2 regions of the Streptomyces sp. NPDC001513 genome follow, and region 1 is predicted to be linked to the other one. Evidence: riboswitches for the same ligand, from Rfam matches in the RefSeq annotation. Region 1 holds a riboswitch; the other holds the start of a gene.
The links. A riboswitch is a leader RNA that binds a small molecule or an ion and turns the genes downstream of it on or off. The one in region 1 is predicted to bind S-adenosylmethionine.
Positions count from the first base shown of each region.

Region 2: it holds a riboswitch for S-adenosylmethionine, as region 1 does, so the genes downstream of both, ACFYZ4_RS07290 (aminotransferase class V-fold PLP-dependent enzyme) here and thrC (threonine synthase) in region 1, are expected to answer to the same signal.

Region 1 covers NZ_JBIAVU010000005.1:110,451-116,304, reverse strand. Annotated here, with positions in the region: gene groL (chaperonin GroEL) at 1-366, opposite strand, end outside; gene ACFYZ4_RS12495 (cold-shock protein) at 728-934, opposite strand; gene ACFYZ4_RS12490 (MoaD/ThiS family protein) at 1,349-1,627, opposite strand; gene thrC (threonine synthase) at 1,665-2,963, opposite strand; SAM riboswitch class I at 2,957-3,115, opposite strand; gene ACFYZ4_RS12480 (glucosyl-3-phosphoglycerate synthase) at 3,301-4,251, shown strand; gene ACFYZ4_RS12475 (trehalose-6-phosphate synthase) at 4,301-5,764, shown strand.
Region 2 covers NZ_JBIAVU010000003.1:164,278-170,131, reverse strand. Annotated here, with positions in the region: gene ACFYZ4_RS07300 (rhomboid family intramembrane serine protease) at 1-571, shown strand, start outside; gene ACFYZ4_RS07295 (Lrp/AsnC family transcriptional regulator) at 568-849, shown strand; gene ACFYZ4_RS07290 (aminotransferase class V-fold PLP-dependent enzyme) at 1,205-2,599, opposite strand; SAM riboswitch class IV at 2,830-2,946, opposite strand; gene trpD (anthranilate phosphoribosyltransferase) at 3,059-4,123, opposite strand; gene ACFYZ4_RS07280 (ubiquinol-cytochrome c reductase cytochrome b subunit) at 4,296-5,854, opposite strand, start outside.

The DNA of each region.
Region 1 (5,854 bases):
GGCCTTCTCGATACCACGCTTGAGGGCCATCGGGTTGGCGCCGGCGGCAACGTTGCGCAGGCCCTCGCGGACGAGCGCCTGGGCCAGCACGGTGGCGGTGGTCGTACCGTCGCCCGCGACGTCGTCCGTCTTCTTGGCGACTTCCTTGACCAGCTCGGCGCCGATCTTCTCGTACGGGTCCTCGAGCTCGATCTCCTTGGCGATGGAGACACCATCGTTGGTGATCGTGGGGGCGCCCCACTTCTTCTCAAGGACGACGTTGCGACCCTTGGGGCCAAGGGTGACCTTGACGGCGTCGGCGAGCTGGTTCATGCCTCGCTCGAGACCGCGCCGGGCCTCCTCGTTGAACGCAATGATCTTGGCCATCTGAAGTGGTCCTCCCGGACAGCGGTGGATTGCTCCCGGACCGCGCCCGCGCCCGCGACGGACGGCCTGAGTGCCCGGCGGTTCCTTCCCGCCGGACCCTGCGGGCCTCACCGACCCGGTCCTCGTTTGGTAGCACTCTCACCCGGAGAGTGCTAATGCCAATGATTAGCACTCGGCACCCCCGAGTGCAAGCGGCTTGGGCCAACGCCCCGCCGCTTCCGGGCACGGGGCGGGTACGGGGCGGGCGCGGCGCGGGCGCACGTACGAGGGGCCCGCATCCCGTGTCCGGGATGTGGGCCCCTCGTATGGTCTTGCAGGTCTTCGTTGAACACTGTGCGTCGGTGGTCGATCGCTCCAGGACTCAGCCGAGCGCGAGCTTGACCATGTCCGCCTGCGGACCCTTCTGGCCCTGCGAGATCTCGAACTCGACCCGCTGACCCTCTTCAAGGGTGCGGTACCCGTCCATCTGGATGGCGCTGTAGTGGACGAACACATCCGCACCACCGTCGACCGCGATGAAGCCGTAGCCCTTCTCCGCGTTGAACCACTTGACGGTGCCCTGAGCCATGCCTAACTCCCCTATTACTGGCCCTTGCGCGGGAACGCACTTCGCGTTCCCGGGTCAGAACTTGCGTCGGAACGCGTCGACCGAGGCTGAATGTATCTGCGCGAGTGCTGTCTGCAACAGGTCAATCCGACGAGAATTCTGGACACCGGGAAACATTGAAATAGAGTGAAAATTTGCCATACTCCAGGGCAACTCGGGCCTGACATATCTCGCCAAAGCCCCATACCGCGCTTGCATGTTGACCCGATGTCGACCCTCACGCGACCCGTTCATATGCAGCGGGCAAGTCCGGCGGAGGGGACTTCCCCAACTCTACCGCGCCCAATCAAGCAGAATTGCCCCCTCCGCTTTTAGCGGAGGGGGCAATTTCGGTTGGCGCGTGTCACCTGTCGGGCGACAAAGGGGCCGAGAGGATCAGCAACCGCCCGCGACGGCCGGAATGATCGAGACGCCGGCGCCGTCCGGCGTCTTCGCCTCCAGCCCGCCCTCGAAACGCACGTCGTCGTCATTGACGTAGACGTTCACGAAACGGCGCAGCTTGCCCTGGTCGTCCAGGACGCGCGCGGCGATGCCCGGGTGGCTCGCCTCCAGGGACTGGATGACCTCGGAGAGGGTCGCGCCCTCGGCGGGCACCTCGGCCTGACCGCCGGTGTAGGTGCGCAGGATGGTGGGGATGCGGACGTTGACGCTCATGGCGCTGCTGCCTTTCCGGTAGAGCAGGGGGAGATGGTCAGACCAGGCCGGCGGCGCGGAACGCGTCCAGGCTCGGGCGGATGGTGGCGGTCTGCCCGCTCTCCGCGGCCACCGCCTCCAGGGTCTTCAGGCCGTCGCCGGTGTTGAGGACGACGGTGGTCAGCGTCGGGTCGAGCTGCCCGTTCTCGATGAGCTTCTTCGTCACGCCGACGGTCACGCCGCCCGCGGTCTCGGCGAAGATGCCCTCGGTCTGCGCGAGGATCTTGATGGCCTCGACGACCTGCTCGTCGTTCACGTCCTCGACGTAACCGCCGGTGCGCCGCGCGATGTCCAGGACGTACGGGCCGTCCGCCGGGTTGCCGATCGCGAGGGACTTGGCGATGGTGTTCGGCTTCTGCGGGCGGACCACCTCGTGACCGGCCTTGAAGGCGGTCGACACCGGGGAGCAGCCCTCGGCCTGGGCGCCGAAGATCTTGTACGGCTTGTCCTCGACGAGGCCGAGCTTGATCAGCTCCTGCAGACCCTTGTCGATCTTCGTCAGCTGCGAGCCGGAGGCGATCGGGATCACGAGCTGGTCGGGCAGCCGCCAGCCGAGCTGCTCGCAGATCTCGTAGGCGAGGGTCTTGGAGCCCTCTCCGTAGTACGGGCGCAGGTTGACGTTGACGAAGCCCCAGCCCTCGCCCAGCGGGTCGCCGATGAGCTCGGAGCAGAAGCGGTTGACGTCGTCGTAGTTGCCCTCGATGCCGACCAGGTCGCCACCGTAGACACCGGCCATGACGACCTTGCCCTGCTCCAGGTCGTGCGGGATGAACACGCAGGACCGGAAGCCGGCGCGGGCGGCCGCGGCGCCGACGGCGCCGGCCAGGTTGCCGGTGGAGGAGCAGGAGAGGGTGGTGAAGCCGAAGGCGCGGGCGGCCTCGACGGCGATGGCCACGACGCGGTCCTTGAAGGAGTGCGTCGGGTTGCCGGAGTCGTCCTTGACGTAGAGCTTGCCGGTGACGCCGAGCTCCTTGGCCAGGTTCGCGGCGTCCACGAGCTTGGTGAAGCCCGGGTTCAGGCTCGGCTTGGAAGCCACGTCCGCGGGGACGGGCAGCAGCGGCGCGTAACGCCAGATGTTGTTGGGGCCGGCCTCGATCGCGGCGCGCAGGGCTTCGGGGTCGCCGGTCGGGAGGTCGTAGGCGACTTCCAGAGGTCCGAAGCACTCGGCGCACGCGAAGATGGGGCCGAGCTCGAAGCGGGTACCGCACTCGCGACAGGAAAGACCGTTGGCAGGTCCGAGATCGACAGAGGTGGCGACAGTCTGTGCAGCCATGATGGCGAGGCCCTTTCTCCTCATCTTCCCCATGGCGCACTTCGCCATGAGACGGAATTGGCACCTTCCCTAGCCGGGGACCTCGCTGACGTCGCTGATGTGCGCGATCGCGAGAACCGACTGGAGGGTTGCCGGGGCTTCAACGGGCCGTGTCCCTCTGCCCCTCTGGATGAGCGGTATGGCACCGGCACACGCGCTCTGTGGCGCGCCGGTGCGTTTGTACGCGGGGACCCCCGGCATGCGGTGGTCCTTCGCGTTGTTCAAGACTGTAACCGAAGGGCCGGGCGGTTGAGACAGCCGTCCGAACCGCGAGATGGATCACATAACGGCCGATAACGCCGACACGCAGGGAGTGCTGAGGGTGCTGGAAGAGGTGGAGCGCTGGCTGGCAGACCGCTCCTGGTCAGCCGCCGACCGACCGCTCGACCAGCTGCTCGACCGGAAACGGGCGGCCGGGACCACGGTCAGCGTGGTGCTGCCCGCACTGGACGAGGAGGCGACGGTCGGCGCGATCGTCGAGGTCATCCGGCGTGAACTGATCGAGGGACTGCCGTTCCCCCTGGTGGACGAGCTGATCGTCATCGACTCGGGCTCGAGCGATCGTACGGCGGAGGTCGCGGCGAAGGCCGGCGCCCGGGTGGTGCACCGCGACGAGATCCTGCCGAGGCTCCCGGCGCTGCCCGGCAAGGGCGAGGTGCTGTGGCGCTCGCTGCTGGCCACCAGCGGGGACATCGTCTGCTTCGTCGACGCCGACCTCCGCGACTTCTCCGCCGCCTTCGTCTCGGGGATCGTGGGACCGCTGCTGACCGAACCGGACGTGCAGTTCGTCAAGGCCATGTACGACCGCCCGCTCGGCGACACCCCCGGCCAGGGCGGCCGGGTCACGGAACTGGTGGCCCGCCCCCTCCTCAACCTGCACTGGCCCCAGCTGGCCGGCTTCGTCCAGCCGCTGGGCGGCGAGTACGCCGTACGCCGCTCCCTGCTGGAACGGCTGCCGTTCCCCGTCGGGTACGGCGTGGAGCTGGGCCTGCTGGTCGACGCGCTGCACACGGTCGGGCTGGACGCGCTCGCCCAGGTGGACGTGGGCGTACGCGTCCACCGCCACCAGGACGGGCAGGCGCTGGGCCGGATGGCCGCCGCGATCTACCGCACCGCCCTGCTGCGGCTCTCGCGCGGGCATCTCGTACGGCCGGAGCTCACACAGTTCGAGCGGGGGCCGGAGGGCTTCGTACCGCGGACGTACCCGGTGGACACCGAGGAGCGGCCGCCGATGCTCGGCATCAAGGAGTACGCGCTGCGCCGCGTGGCGTGACGTCCGCCTGGAAAGTTTGAGCGAGTGCGGGCCGGGCTAGGTTCGCCGCATGGCTTCTCAGGTACTCGTAGCCGCCAACCGCGGCCCCCTCTCCTACACGATCGATGCCGAAGGCGACCTCAGCGCCCGGCGTGGCGGGGGCGGACTCGTCTCCGGGCTCTCCGCGGCCCTCGCGGAGCAGCCGGGGGCGCTGTGGATCTGCGCGGCCCTGTCGGAGGCGGACCGGGAGGCGGTCCGCCGGGGGGTGGCCGAGCCGGGCGTCCGGATGCTGGACATCGATCCCACGGTGTACGACGCGGCCTACAACGGCATCGCCAACTCCGTGCTGTGGTTCACGCACCACCACCTGTACGACGTCCCGCGGGAGCCGGTCTTCGACGCGGAGTTCCGGCGGCGGTGGGAGGCGTACGTCGCGTACAACGAGTCCTTCGCGCGCGCCCTCGCCCAGGAGGCTGCGGAAGGGGCCCGCGTCCTGGTGCAGGACTACCACCTGGCGCTGGTGCCGGGGCAGTTGCGGGAGCTGCGGCCGGACCTGCGGATCGGGCACTTCACGCACACGCCGTGGGCCTCGCCGGAGTTCATGGGCATGCTCCCGGACGACATCCGGAGCCAGCTGGTGTGGGGCATGCTCGGCGCGGACCGGCTGGGCTTCCACACGTGGGCGTGGGCGGCCAACTTCATCAGCGGCGGGACCATCGAGGACGCGCGCGGCATCGCGGCCGGGTCCTTCCCGGCCGGGACCCCGGAGCGCGGGGTGTGGCACCGCCGGACGGCCCCGGACGGGCGCGGCTACGGGAAGCGGCAGTTCACCGAGGTGACCAGCTACCCGCTCGGGGTGGACGCGGACGAACTGCGGGCGCTGGCGCACCGGCCGGAGGTGGACGAGAAGCTGGCGGGGCTGCGGGCGGAGGTCGGCGACCTGAAGACGATCGCCCGGGTGGACCGGACCGAGCTGTCGAAGAACATCCTGCGGGGGCTGCTGGCGTACCGGGAGCTGCTGACGGTCCACCCGGAGTGGCGGGGCCGGGTCGTCCACCTGGCCTCGGCGTACCCGTCGCGGCAGGACCTGGCGGTGTACCGGGCGTACACGGAGTCGGTGCGGGAGCTGGCGGCGGAGATCAACGAGGAGTTCGGCACGGCGGACTGGCAGCCGGTGCTGGTGTCGGTGCAGGACGACTTCGCGCGGTCGCTCGCGGTGTACCGGATGGCGGACGTGGCGCTGGTGAACCCGGTGCGGGACGGGATGAACCTGGTCGCGAAGGAGATCCCGGTGGTGTCGGAGGCGGGCTGCGCGCTGGTGCTGTCCACCGGGGCGGGGGCGTACGAGGAGCTCCGGGCGGACGCGCTGACGGTGAACCCGTACGACGTGTCGGCGACGGCGGAGGCGTTGCACGCGGCGCTGGCCATGCCGGACGGCGAGCGTGCGGAGCGCACGAAGCGACTGGCCGCCGCCGCCACTGCTCTGCCCCCGGCCGCCTGGTTCTCCGCCCAACTGGCCGACCTGTTGCCGTGAGGCTTGCGCCCGCGCCCGCTCCGGGCGGAAGTCACAGGCTGACGCCGGCCAAATCCAGCCCGTCCGGCGTTTGAGGACCGGGGGTCCGGG
Region 2 (5,854 bases), on a different contig from region 1:
GACCGCGTACTTCCGGCGCTGGGGCGTGGTCCCGGACGAGCTCTTCACGGGCACCCCGCGCGCCTGGCTCACCCCGCTGACGGCGCTGTTCGTCCACGGCAGCTGGCTGCACCTGCTCGGGAACATGCTCTTCCTCTACGTCTTCGGGGCGATGGCGGAGGAGCGGATGGGCCGCCCGGCGTTCCTCGTCTTCTACATCTGTACGGGGTACGTGGCGCTGGCGGCCTACGCGGCGGCCAACACGGGGTCCGCGCAGACCCTGGTGGGAGCGTCCGGAGCCATCTCGGCGGTGCTGGGCGCCTTCCTCTACCTGCTCCCGCGCGCGAGGGTGACGAGCCTGTTCCCCTTCCTGTTCTTCCTGCCGCTCCGCTTCCCTGCGTGGATCGTGCTGCTGTTCTGGTTCGCCCTCCAATGGGTGGCGGCGCAGCGGGCGGAGAGCGGCCCCGGGGTCGCCTACCTGGCCCACCTGGTGGGCTTCTCGGTCGGCTTCCTCTACGCATGGGTCCGGTATCGGGGTGCGACTAGAGTGAGGCGACCAGCGACGGCCACCGAGGGAGACAGCCAGCCGTGATCACCGCGATCGTGCTCATCAAGACCAGCGTGGACCGGATCCCCGAGATCGCCGAGTCGATCGCCGCGCTGGACAGCGTCAGCGAGGTCTACTCCGTCACGGGGACGTACGACCTGATCGCGCTGGTCCGCGTGGCCCGCCACGAGAACCTGGCGGACATCATCCCGGGCCGCATCAGCAAGATCCCGGGCGTCGAGGCGACGGACACGCACGTGGCGTTCCGCACGTACTCGCAGCACGACCTGGAGGCGGCGTTCGCGATCGGCCTCGACGCGTAACGCCTCCGGCGCGGTCTGCGGCGGGCCCGGGCTTCGCAACGCCTCAAACGCCGGCGGCGCTGGAAGTGTAGGCCCGGGCCGTCCGCGGGGTCCCTCCGGGACGTCTCCTCGTCGTCGCGCCTGCGGGCCTGTCACGGCCGTGAGCGCGTTTGCGCGCTCCTCCTGCGGGGACGCCCCTGCGCGCCCCCGCGCCGGCCGTGGGGTGGGGACACGGTGGAGTGTCCCCGCGGGAGGAGCGCGCAACCACCCTCGCCCTGTCGCAGCGATGGGGCACCGCCCCACACCCCCGGGCACGGGTCCGGCCGCGCCGCACGCCGCTGAGCCCCCGCAAGGACACCGCCGAGCCGACCGCAGGTCACACGGCCGGGACGCAGCGGCCTTCCTCCGTGCGGTACTGCCACTTCGCGCCGTCCGCGACGAGCTCCTTCACCGCGCGGACGAAGCGCTCGACGTGCTCGTCCGGGGTGCCCGCGCCGAAGCTGACGCGGATCGCGTTCAGGGAGCGCTCCCCCGGGGCCGCCTCCGGGGCTCCGCATTCGCCCTGGGCCTGCGGCTCGCTGCCGAGCAGGGTGCGCACCAGCGGGTGGGCGCAGAACAGGCCGTCGCGGACGCCGATCCCGTACTCCGCGGACAGCGCGGCGGCGAAGTGGGAGCTGTTCCAGCCGTCCACCACGAAGGAGATGACGCCGACCCGCGGGGCGTCGTCGCCGAAGAGGGAGAGGATCCGGACCGCCGGAACCTCCGCCAGGCCGCCCCGGACCTTCGCGATGAGGTGGCGTTCGCGGGCGACGAGGCTGTCGAAGCCGGCCTCGGTCAGGGCCTTGCAGGCGGAGGCGATGGAGTAGACGCCGATGACGTTCGGAGAGCCGGCCTCGTGGCGGGCGGCCGTGGTGTGCCACTCGACGTCCACGCCGCCGTCCTCGCGCCGGGCCACCTTGCGGGAGGCGCCGCCGCCGGCGAGGTACGGCTCGGCCTGCTGGAGCCAGTCCGCGCGGCCGGCGAGCACGCCCGAGCCGAAGGGCGCGTAGAGCTTGTGCCCGGAGAAGGCGACCCAGTCCACGTCCAGATCCTGGACCGAGACGGGGTGGTGCGGGGCCAGCTGGGCGGCGTCCAGGACGATCCGCGCGCCGTGGGCGTGCGCGGCGGCGGCGAGTTCCTTGACCGGCCACAGTTCACCGGTGACGTTGGACGCGCCGGTCACGCACACCAGGGCCGGACCGTAGGGGGCACGGTCGGCGAGGGCCCGCTCCAGGGTGGCGACGGCCTCGCCCGGGGTGCGGGGCGCGTTGAGGTAGGTGACCTGCGCGTTCGTCCAGGGCAGCAGCGAGGCGTGGTGCTCGGTCTCGAAGACGAAGACCTGGCAGTCGGCGGGGAGCACGGCGGCGAGCAGGTTCAGCGAGTCGGTGGTGGACCGGGTGAAGATCACCTGGTCGGAGGGGCGGCAGTCGAGGAACTCGGCGACCGTGACCCGGCTCTGCTCGAAGAGGTCCGTGGAGAGCTGTGAGAGGTACCCGGCGCCGCGGTGCACGCTGCCGTAGTACGGGGCGTAGGCGGCGACGTCGTCCCAGACCCGCTGGAGCGCCGGGGCGCTGGCGGCGTAGTCCAGGGCGGCGTAGGTGACCTCGCCGCCGGTGACGAGCGGGACGGTGACGTCCCGGCCGAGCACCGGCAGCGGCTCGGCACAGGCGGGGCCCTCGGCGGTGTCGGCGGTGGCGACGGAGGTGGCGGCGGCGTTCAGGAATGCGGACATGGCGGTATCTCCCGGCAGGCAGGGCTGAATGGCTTCGGAGTGCCCGTACGCGGATACGACCGTGCGGCCGTGCGGGGTACGGGAGAGCCCTCGGGCCGGACCGAACGGTCGGCGGGGGTACACGGAAGTGACCCTGATCCGAGGGGTGAAGTAGGGGCGGAGTCGCCCTATCGCATTCGCTTGCTCACGGAAAACGCTCCTCGAGAAGACCAGGACCCCTGGTGTCGAGGGATCCGCGCTTGCCGTAGGCCTTGCTGCCTACGACCTGGTCATCACCCGGGGCACCCCGCCACGGAAGGAGGGTTGCCGGACAGCAAGCCGGGGCCTAAACGCTGTCACTCGTGACCTGTTCAGCATCCTGCCACAAGATCCCCCGCGCGCAAGACCCCGGTCCGCATGGTGGACCGGGGCCTTGGCTCGTTTCGGCCGTCTCCTCGACGCCGGGCCTTTGGGCAGGGCCTAGGAGTTGCTCGCCGTCACCCAGCGCTCCAGCGCCGCGCGGGCCGCGCCCGAGTCGATGGACTCCGCCGCGCGCACGAGACCGGCGGCGAGCTGCTCCTCCAGCGTGCCCGTGCCGGGGTCCAGGGCGACCAGGGCCGCCGCCGAGTTCAGCAGGACGGCCTCGCGGACCGGGCCGGTCTCGCCGGCCAGCAGGCGGCGGGCCACGTCCGCGTTGTACGCGGGGTCGCCGCCGGCCAGCGCCGAGACCTCGACCAGGTCGATGCCGATGTCGCGCGGGTCGAAGGACTGCTCGGAGACCTTGCCGTCGCGGACCCACCAGATGCGCGAGGTGGCCGTCGTGGTCAGTTCGTCCAGGCCGTCGTCGCCGCGGAAGACCAGCGCGGACGAGCCCCGCTCGGCGAGCACGCCCGCGATGATCGGGGCCATCCGGGGGTCCGCCACGCCTGTCGCCTGGGCGCGTACCCGGGCCGGGTTGGTCAGCGGGCCCAGCGCGTTGAAGAAGGTCCGGATGCCCAGTTCCTTGCGGGCCGCCGCCACGTGCCGCAGGGCCGGGTGGAACTTGACCGCGAAGCAGAAGGTGATGCCGGCCTCCTCGGCGACCTCCACGACCCGCTCCCGGCTCAGGTTGAGGTTCACCCCGAGCTTCTCCAGGACGTCCGAGGAGCCGCTCGCGGACGAGGCGGCCCGGTTCCCGTGCTTGACGACCTTGGCACCCGTTCCGGCCACCACGACCGCCGACATCGTCGAGATGTTCACCGTCTTGGCCCCGTCGCCGCCCGTGCCGACGATGTCCACCGTCCGGCCCGGCACCTCGATCAGGTTGGCGTGCTCGTACATCGCCCGTACGAGGCCGTTGATCTCCGCGACCGTCTCCCCCTTCGCCCGCAGCGCGACGGTGAAGCCGGCGATCTGGGCGTCGGTGGCCTCCCCGCGCATGATCCGGTCCATGGCCCAGGCGGTGTCGTCGGCACACAGGTCCTGGCCGGTCAGCAGAGCGTCGAGGACGCCCGGCCAGCCACGGGCCGCCACGCTGTCGCCGCCTGCCGGGGTCACAACGTTCATGGTCCGCTCCTGCTGCTTGTCAAGGTTTCCACGTCGAATGGGAAGGGCTCCAGCCTATCCAGCCCGGAACACGGCAAAGAGCCCCGTCCGGACACTGGACGGGGCTCTTGCCGTGGCGACACCAGAACTGACCGAAATCAGTCCCTCATACGGTCATACGTCGTGCAGGGGATCAGTGGTGGCCGTGGCCGGCCTGGATCTCCTTGTACTCCTCCACCGTGGGCTTCGGAATCTGGTTGTTCTCGGCGTAGAAGCCCTTGCTGAGCTTCGCGCGGAGCTTCTCCGTGGCCTTCACCTTGCGCTCGACACCGTTCTCGTCGACCGTCGGGCCGATCTCGATCGGCTTGTACTGCTCGTGCGCGGTGAGCTTGTGCAGCTGACCCGCCGGGAGCGGCTCGTGGACCTCGACGAACTCACCGTGCGGCAGACGCTTGATGATGCCGGTCTCGCGACCGTGCAGCACCTTGTCGTGGTCCCGGCGCTGGAGGCCGAGGCAGATCCGCTTGGTGACGATGAAGGCGACGACCGGGACGACGAAGAAGCCGATCCGGACGAACCAGGTGATCGAGTTGATCGACAGGTGGAAGTACTGGGCGAACATGTCGTTGCCACCGCCGATGAGGAGCACGATGTACTCCGCGATCCAGGCGACACCGAAGGCCGTACGGGTCGGGACGTTGCGCGGGCGGTCCAGGATGTGGTGCTCGCGCTTGTCCCCGGTGACCCAGGACTCGATGAACGGCCAGACGGCGATCGCACCCAGCACCAGCGGGAAGAGCAGCAGCGGGATGAACACGCCCAGGACGAGCGTGTGGCCCCACAGGTTGATCTCCCAGCCGGGCATGGCACGGATCAGGCCTTCCGGCATACCCATGTACCAGTCGGGCTGCGCACCGGTGGACACGTGGTCCGGGCGGTACGGGCCGAGCGCCCAGATCGGGTTGATCGAGGCGACGGCCGCGACGGCCGCGATGACACCGAAGACCAGGAAGAAGAAGCCTCCGGCCTTGGCCATGTAGACCGGCAGCAGCGGCATGCCGACGACGTTGTTGTTCGTCTTGCCGGGACCCGCGAACTGGGTGTGCTTGTGGTAGAAGACCAGGATCAGGTGGGCCACGAGCAGGCCCATCATGATGCCGGGCAGCAGCAGGATGTGCACCGAGTAGAACCGCGCGACGAAGTCGCCGCCCGGGAACTCCCCGCCGAACAGGAACATCGACAGGTACGTGCCGACGACCGGGACGGACAGGATGGCGCCCTGCATGAAGCGGACACCGGTACCCGAGAGCAGGTCGTCCGGCAGCGAGTAACCGGTGAAGCCGGTGAACATGCCGAGGACCAGCAGCAGGAAGCCGAAGATCCAGTTGACCTCACGCGGCTTGCGGAACGCGCCCGTGAAGAAGACGCGCATCATGTGCACGACCATGGCCGCGACGAAGATCAGCGCCGCCCAGTGGTGGATCTGACGGATCAGCAGACCACCGCGGACGTCGAAGCTGATGTCGAGCGTCGAGGCGAAGGCCTCGGACATCATGACGCCCTGCATCGGCACGTACGAGCCGTGGTACACGACCTCGTTCATGCTCGGGTGGAAGAACAGCGTCAGGTACACACCCGTGAGGATGATGATGATGAAGCTGTAAAGGCAGATCTCACCCAGCATGAAGGACCAGTGGTCCGGGAAGATCTTGCGCATGTTGGCCTTGGCCAGGCCGTAGATGCCCAGGCGGC